2 regions of the Virgibacillus sediminis genome follow, and region 1 is predicted to be linked to the other one. Evidence: predicted binding sites of a transcription regulator. Region 1 holds the regulator's gene; the other holds the start of a gene.
The links. Region 1 encodes LexA, which represses DNA repair genes until DNA is damaged. Its sites were predicted from a motif close to CGAACATATGTTCG; they were not measured.
Positions count from the first base shown of each region.

Region 2: a site for LexA is predicted at 1,937-1,950, ahead of ACFODW_RS07215 (YolD-like family protein). Genes of this name have one in related genera too.

Region 1 is NZ_JBHRRZ010000001.1:144,656-148,872, forward strand. Features, by position in the region: gene ACFODW_RS00710 (protein-glutamine gamma-glutamyltransferase) at 1-831, opposite strand, end outside; gene ACFODW_RS00715 (H-type small acid-soluble spore protein) at 984-1,163, opposite strand; tRNA gene ACFODW_RS00720 (tRNA-Gln) at 1,224-1,298, opposite strand; gene lexA (transcriptional repressor LexA) at 1,621-2,244, opposite strand; gene ACFODW_RS00730 (YneB family resolvase-like protein) at 2,530-3,168, shown strand; gene ACFODW_RS00735 (DUF896 domain-containing protein) at 3,259-3,492, shown strand; gene tkt (transketolase) at 3,599-4,217, shown strand, end outside.
Region 2 is NZ_JBHRRZ010000013.1:49,061-53,277, reverse strand. Features, by position in the region: gene ACFODW_RS07225 (hypothetical protein) at 1-873, opposite strand, end outside; gene ACFODW_RS07220 (Swt1 family HEPN domain-containing protein) at 1,075-1,458, opposite strand; gene ACFODW_RS07215 (YolD-like family protein) at 1,580-1,909, opposite strand; gene ACFODW_RS07210 (ornithine cyclodeaminase family protein) at 2,251-3,321, opposite strand; gene ACFODW_RS07205 (sodium:solute symporter family protein) at 3,384-4,217, opposite strand, start outside.

The sequences.
Region 1 (4,217 bases):
ATTATTCAAATAGATTAGATAGCCGTTAAACGAAATGGATGCTTGGTTATGGTGTACCACTTTATATTGTGGCTTATAAGCAACAAATTCTCGTGACGGCATAGAAAATTGCGATAGATGCTTAAAGGATGGCCTGGTAACAAACGGCATCATATAGGCTGAGCGAGTGCTTCCGGGCCTTCTATGTTGATTGAGGGATTGGATAATCTGTTCTCCGGACTTAATTCCTATTCCATGGCCGAAAAATGTTCCGTCCTCCAACACTACGGCATTTTCTCCCCTCCACCAATCCGTTTCTGGATGAAAATCTGGATTATTAAAATAGACCACATCACCGGGAAGCGTAAAATTTGTATTAATTCGCTGAATGCCAAGATCAGAGTCGAAATGCCAGCTGTATAAGTAGAGGTTCTGAAACAGCTGATTAAATAATCTCTCCCCGATAGCAGCTAAAACAGCACGGTAGTAAATGATCAATATAGCTGTTGCACATTCAAATCCATAAAGAGAGCCGTTTCTGTAAATATCTTCAATTGCATCCGAAGGTCTGACATCCTGCCGTAATCTAAACCCGCCGACACTCGTCCGGTGCCAATATTCCGGATTGCAGCGGGAGTTCCTAAAGGTTTCAAACTGTGCGTCACTGTTGTTCATGGCTTTTGCACTCTCTATAATGTTTTTTCGCAATTGGAGTTCAAAGCGCAATCCATTCATGGTTTGATAAGAATAAATGATAGGATGGCCTTGCATTTGTCTGTAGATTGTACGTTCAATAGCATCTGAGGTCCAAGTATCACTTGCTGGAGCATCCATTCCTTGCAATTGAATCATTTCGTCCACATCCTTGTTTTAGTAAAGTTGGATTTGTACCCAGTGTATTCTTGGTGTCGTTTAATGTGTATATCAACTAGTCCACTCATTGCAGAAAACAAAAACACCGTCCGGCTGTATAACCGGCGGTGTTCTTACTTTCCCTGTATTTCTTATTGTTCCTGCAATTCTCCGAGCGATACGCGGTGGGTCTCCTGTGGATTCTCCAACATATAGACATTGGCTGTTTCGTTTTGCTCATCAATGTTTTGTATGTATATCGGATTTCCACGGAACGTTACATTAATGAGGTTTTCGGATTGCCTTATTTCCTTTGCCCGCTGCTTATCCATATATCTCGTTCTCCTCCTTATCAGTCATACTTGTATATTGAAATCATGTTTAAAGTAAAATGGCTGGTCTAGCTGGATTCGAACCAGCGAATCACGGGATCAAAACCCGATGCCTTACCGCTTGGCTATAGACCAACGATATGGAATTGCAAATGACAAGAAAAAATTGTCTATTTTCAAGATAGATCTTAACCCTTGTATCTTGTATCGCCTGTATGTCCTTATTATCTTATCCGAATAGAGAGATACTATTCGTCCAAGATCATTTTTTTATATCTTTTGAAGCTGCAGACGGAGAACACCAGTATAAAAATAAGCGTAAGCGGACATATTCATCATTTGTGACTATTACTGTGTCGATTGAATATCTAAGAAAAGAGGATAAAGCCATGCTGCGATGTATGGAGACTTGAAAATTTTGAAAAATAAAAGCCGCCAATGGCAGCTTTTATCCAGTTTAATGGATATTTCTATATAGACCGATCACTTTTCCAAGAATTGTTACATTTTCATAAATAAGAGGGTCCATCGTAGCATTTTCAGGCTGGAGACGGATATGATCCTTCTCTTTGAAGAAGCGTTTTACTGTAGCTTCGTTTTCTTCTGTCATTGCTACTACTATATCACTGTTTTGAGCAGTGTTTTGCTGTTTAACGATGACCTTGTCTCCATCAAGAATGCCCGCCTCTATCATACTTTCCCCGTCAATAACAAGGATAAAAAGGTTGTCATCCGCTCCTGCGCTAGAATTGGGGAGGGGGATGTACTCTTCTATATTTTCTACCGCAGTTATCGGCAATCCGGCAGTTACCTTACCAATTACTGGCGCGTACGTAACTTCTTCTCTAGGGATATTGTTGTCTTCTTCCATATTCATTACTTCTATCGCACGCGGCTTTGTCGGGTCCCTCCTGATGAAGCCTTTGCTTTCCAACCTGGAGAGGTGGCCGTGCACCGTCGAACTAGAAGCAAGCCCCACTGCTTCTGCAATCTCACGAACAGATGGGGGATAACCTTTTTCACTGACTTGTTCTTTTATATAATCAAGGATCATTTGCTGCCTTTTTGAAAGCTTAGTCATCTATCAAACACCTCGCACATAGAATTTACTAGTGATAGTTTACCATTTGGTACCAGGTAATGCAAACGTTAGTTCGAAAAAACGGTTGACAGGACCATACGTTCGGTATTAATATGAATGTACTTAAATGCGAACAAAGGTTCTTAAATTTTGTGGGGGGAATGCTGTATGTTTGGTAAAATAACAATGACCGATGTATTTTATATAGGTGCTTTTATTTTGATGCTGGGGTTTTTGTATTTTGCTATGATAACCAGCTGAGATCGACAGAAGGGGTTATGACACATGAGAGCTATCATCTATTGCAGAGTTAGTACCAATAAAAGTGAACAAGAAACATCACTGGAGAGACAGCGGCAGGAACTCAATGAACTGGCGGTAAGATTCGGGTTTGAAGTGATTGCCTCCATAGAGGATCAAAGAAGCGGATACGATATAGATCGTGAGGGCATATTCGAGATGCTTGATTATTTTGGAGAAGGAAGTGCTGACTGTCTGTTGATACAGGATGAGACGAGGCTTGGGCGCGGTAATACAAAGATTGCCTTGTTTCATCAGCTGCAAAAATTAGAAGTACCGGTGTATACTGCCATCCATGACGGGAAACTGGAACTGTCCGAATCCGACTCCATGGTTCTTCAAATAGTAGGAATAGTGGAAGAGTACCAACGGAAAATTCATAATGCGAAAATTAGGAGAGGCATGAAAAAGGCCGTTAAAGAGGGGTATAACCCGGCGGATAATCTATCAAATCAAGGAAAGGCTCCCGGCAGGGAAAGAGTCCCATTTCCCATCGAGGAAGTAGTAAGATTGAGGCGGAATAAAATGACCTTTGAGGAAATTGCAAAGACATTGAATAATCTGGGATATCCGGTATCCAAAGCAACTGTCCACCGCAGGTACCAGGAGTATCAAAATACTTGATTATGAACATATGGAACGATAATATGAAGAGCAAGGACGGGATGTCCCTGCTTTTTTTATGTTCTGCAGGGGCCTCAAGGAGGTTTAAACATGTTATCTGAGGAAAAATTAGGGCGTATCAATGAGCTTTCCAGAAAATCCAAAAAAGAGGGTTTAACGGAAGAAGAAAAAAAGGAACAGAAAAAGCTTCGGGAGGAATACCTGAAAAACGTCCGGAATTCATTCAAAAACCAATTTAAGTCTATGACAGTGATGGATCCGGAAGGGAACGATGTAACCCCTCAAAAAGTAAGGGACCTGCAGGAAAGAAACAAAAAACATTAAAACTGTTCATTATCAATAATGAACTTTCACTTGTTATGTGAAAAGTTTCATTATAGAATGTATATGTGACAAACAAATCAGACAGAAAGAGAAAAGGAGATTTTAAATGGCAGACAGAATTGAACAGCAATCAATCAATACCATTCGTACCTTATCCATTGACGCAATTGAAAACGCAAACTCCGGACATCCAGGTTTGCCAATGGGTGCCGCTCCGATGGCATACACATTGTGGACGGATTTTATGAACCACAATCCTAAAAATTCCAAATGGTTTAATAGAGACCGTTTTGTATTATCCGCAGGACATGGATCCATGCTCCTATACAGCCTCTTGCACCTTTCCGGCTATAATGTAACCATGGAAGACCTGAAAGGATTCCGCCAGTGGGATTCAAAAACACCAGGTCACCCTGAAGTACATCATACAGATGGGGTGGAAGCAACAACAGGACCTCTTGGGCAGGGGATAGCTATGTCCGTAGGAATGGCTATGGCAGAAGCTCATTTAAGTGCAAAATTCAATAAAGAAGATATTAATGTAGTGGACCACTATACTTATGCAATTGTCAGTGATGGCGACTTAATGGAGGGGATCTCCCATGAAGCTGCTTCTCTGGCAGGGCACCTGGGCTTAGGAAAGCTCATTGCACTCTATGATTCCAATGATATTTCTCTAGATGGTGATTTGGACCGTTCTTTTTCGGATAATTCAGAGCAGCGGT
Region 2 (4,217 bases), on a different contig from region 1:
TTTATAGTACAAGTCATGTTCAGAGAAGTCTACAACCTTATCTTCCCCTCGCTCTAGACATTCCCATACAGAAGAGAGATTTCCACGAGACTTAATCCAGCTTGATCCAAAGTTTTCTTTTGTAGGAAAACGTGAGAATGGAACTAGCATTTCAACCTGCTCTTTGTTATAAGTTTTAATAACTCTTAAATATAGTTTAGCAGAATAACCTTTCCCCCCAAATAAGACCTGGGCAGTTTCGCTGATTTCTTTCGTAATGTGGTCGAGGCTAACTTTTTCTTTGTAAGAAAGATCATAGTCCTCAATTGGTAGAATTACATTTGTGTCTCGTGAAGAAGTAAAGCGCGCCTTCAAATTTACACATTGTTCGATAATAGATTTAATTTCCTGATCCATCTCAGAATAATCTTTGACTCTATATGATATTTGATCTATAACCTCTCTATTATCAATTACATCATGTTCATTAAGTCTTTCAAATAGGGCTAGTTTAGCTGCTAAGCGCTCCGACAAAGCAATTAACTTAATTTCCCTAACATCTTTTGCTAAATTCTCATAATCATCAGGATAAAACCGATACACAAAGTTTATAAATATATTTAAAACAGCATAAATTACCCAAACAGAAATGGCTACATATGTTGTTTCTATATCTCTTACTAAAATTGCAACAAGAACGGAAGCCCCGCTAATAAGTAACTGAGTAGAAAAAAGAAATGTTTTAAACCTATTATAAGTTTTACTGTCTTTAAGCCATTTATTGACTAGTCCTCTCCATTTGGAATAGCTATTCTTGTTATACTCCTCGTCTAACCCCTCTTGTTTTGCAGTTTGATTTAAAATTTCTTTAATGCTTCCTTTAATCAAATTCATTCACCCCCTTCCTTCCACATTATATTATATTAATTAACATTGCAGAGGAATAAATGATTATCAATGCCTTTGAGGAATATCACTAGTATAATTGTGTTGTCTATTAAACGGTCTATCTCGTTCCCTCTTTATAAACTACTTTAATTCAAAGCCAGAATAATATTGCGCTTATAGTAAGATGCTAGCATCAATTCTAACCAGCTATACATAACTAGTTATTTCTTCCGTAAAGGTTATACATTCCATGGCTAACTTGTGAGTAACCTGTAATCGCGCCATCTCTTCATCACTAATGCTCTTACAATGAGCAATTTTATTTCGAATGGGAACGGTTCTTACCAATTGAAGATAAACGTCTTTAGGAAGTTTAGGAAAACAAGGGTAAGCTCGCAGCATAGAGATAAGTTCGTGGTAATAGAAGGATTCGAAGTGTTTAGAGTAGGGTTTGTATTTCATGGTGGCAGGAGCTTGAATTAGCCAGCCGACCCCATAGGCTTTCTCCATCGTCTGTTCAATGTATTGACTCAGCCCAGTTTCTATTTCAAAGAACAACCCATATGCTTCTTTCATGTATTCAGTTTGCATGTGCCCATTCTCCTTAATTATTCTATAAGCAAATAGTACTACGTAGATATATTCGACAGGAATAAACGAATTCCTGCTGCTAATACCAATTATATCCAAAAATCACCCCTCAATTGAGGGGCTAGTCAATAATTATATCTAGGACACAATCAAGAGGAATTACGGTTCCATCCTCATCATTTAACTGGATCTGTTTATTCAACAAATCAATCTTCAGCAGTTTACCTTGAACCGTTTCATAGTCATGCCTAGCATAATATTTAATGTTAACCGTCAAGTTGTTATGTATTGCGAGTTGCAGCTGAGCATTGATGTCCTGCATCTTCTGCTCGTCTAAAATGGGTTTCTCTTTGTATTCCTTCTCTTCCCACATCTGATTTAACAACTGAATGTGCTCCGGCATCATTAGGGAAGTCCATTTCTTGGTTCCACGATCGTTTACTTTGCCCATTATACTTCCACCTTTCTAAGTTAAATAGGAACGTTTGTTCTTATGTTATCACTAAGGTTATTATGGTGCAAAGTTAATAATTAACAAGGTGTATCTCTTTCAACGCTTTTAAGATACTTTACTATCGGGGTTATGTTTATTTCTCCCGTTACTATAAATTAAAAAAGGCCTCAAGTGTAGTACCTCTAGTTGCTTCTGCACCACCCTTTTACATTTATCATCCACAAAACAATCAAAATGAATGATTTTTAATGATCCATTAGAAATACCAGCCATGAAAAATAACGTACAAAAAAAGGATAGGCCTCAAAAAGGCCCATCCGTTCTTTAGTATTATTTCATTAAGACCAGTGCGGTGCTTCCCACAACGGCAGGTCTTTTCCAATTCCCATTTTCTTCGCGTTTTGGTAAACTCGATATGCTTCAGAAACATCATGAATAGACATCCCAATTGGGTTAAATAGGATTTTTTGTTCGGCATTTTCTCTTCCTATTTTCTTCCCTGTCATAATGTCTCCTAAATTAAATACTGCTGAGTCAGAAATAAAACCATCTCGTACAGCTCTGTAACTTACATCAACACCATGACTTTTTACATGTTCGAAATCATCCACTACTACTTTATCATAGTAAGCCACTTCTTCTGGATCGGTATCCCAGAAAGAAATTTCTGAATGAAAAGCACCCTCTTTTAACCATTCCCCTTTTACATAGGGATAGGTTGACATGGTTGCAGTAATAACAACATCTGAGTTATGAAAAGCTTCTTCTGCACTTGTACTACGAACTAATTTTACTCCCAACTCCTTCGTCATTTCTTTTGCAAATTTTTCGGTTTTATCTTGATCTAAATCGAATACTTTAATTTCTTCGATTTGTTTTCCAAAAACACCTACAACAGCCATTAATTGGGTTCTACTTTGTACCCCTGCACCAATAATACCAACTCGACTTGAATCAGGATTAGCTAAATATTTTGCAGCAACTCCAGTGGATGCTCCCGTTCGCATGGCACTCACAATCGTACCATCCATAATAGCTAAAGGAAATCCATTGTGCGGATCCGTTAAAATGATGATGGCTGATGCGCGTGGCTGACCTAGTTTCTTCGGATTCTGCGGCATACTAGGAATCCACTTCATACCTGCTACATCTAATTCTCCTCCAAGGTAAGATGGCATTGTCATGATTCTTCCTCTTGTTTCTTCAGTTTCAGGGCCACCCCAGCGAATAACCGGCTTAGGTGGTTGAATCACGTCCTGCTTTCCATGTAGCTCAAAGGACTTTTGAATTGCTTGAAGCGTTCCATTCATGTCAAGGCCACCAGCCTTAATACAATCTTCTTGGGATAAGTATAAAAAACCTACCCCCATACTTTGAGAAGTTTCTTGTTTTTTCTCCACTTTATTCATCCTTAGCATCTCCTTCATATTAAACTAGCAAAAACATCTAACTGGAATTCATTATTCCTAGGTTATTTAATCATTTTCATATCTTTTGAGTTGCCTTCCTTTTTTTCATTTATTCTGTTTTCAATCAATGTTCCGACAATTAAAGTGATTAATGTAATAGGAAGACCTAATAAAATAGGATCTAATGCCCAAACGAACACTACTCCTCCCTCACTTCCTGAGGCAGCTTGACTTCCAATAATAACACCTATTATTACCCCCGCTGCTCCAAGAAGCATCGATAGAATAGTAGAGTAGTAAGCCTTTCGAGCAGCTTTCCAAAATACGAGAGCAAGCAGTACTGGGGCGAGAGAACCAGCCATAATCTTTCCACCCGTTAATAGTAACTCGAGAATATATGGTAAAGAGCGACCAATTAATGTCCCAACAATCGCTACACCAATAACCGAAATCCGTGTAACCATTACAAGTTGTTTTTCGGATGCATTGGGGTTAATAAATTGTTGGTAAATATCATAAGAAATATTGGATGCGGTTGTTAGTGTTGACGAGCTAAGTGTCGAAATACAGGAAGCGACAATAATGATTGCAAAAATAAGACTTCCAAATGTTCCAAATAGCTCAGTCATACTGATAAATGCATCACTAGGACTTATATTTGGAAAAATAACGATAGCTACAATCCCTACCAAAAATGGAATCATATACCAAATCAGGGCAATAAGCCCTCCATAAACAAAGGATTTCTTCGCTACTGCCTCACTTTCCGCTGATAACCCTCGTTGTATTAGTGTTTGATAACCTATAAAGGTTAGCGCTCCTGCAATAAACCATGCGAAGGTTTGCGATCCACCGGCACTAAATAAATCCACATGCGTTGCAGGTATACGATCGAT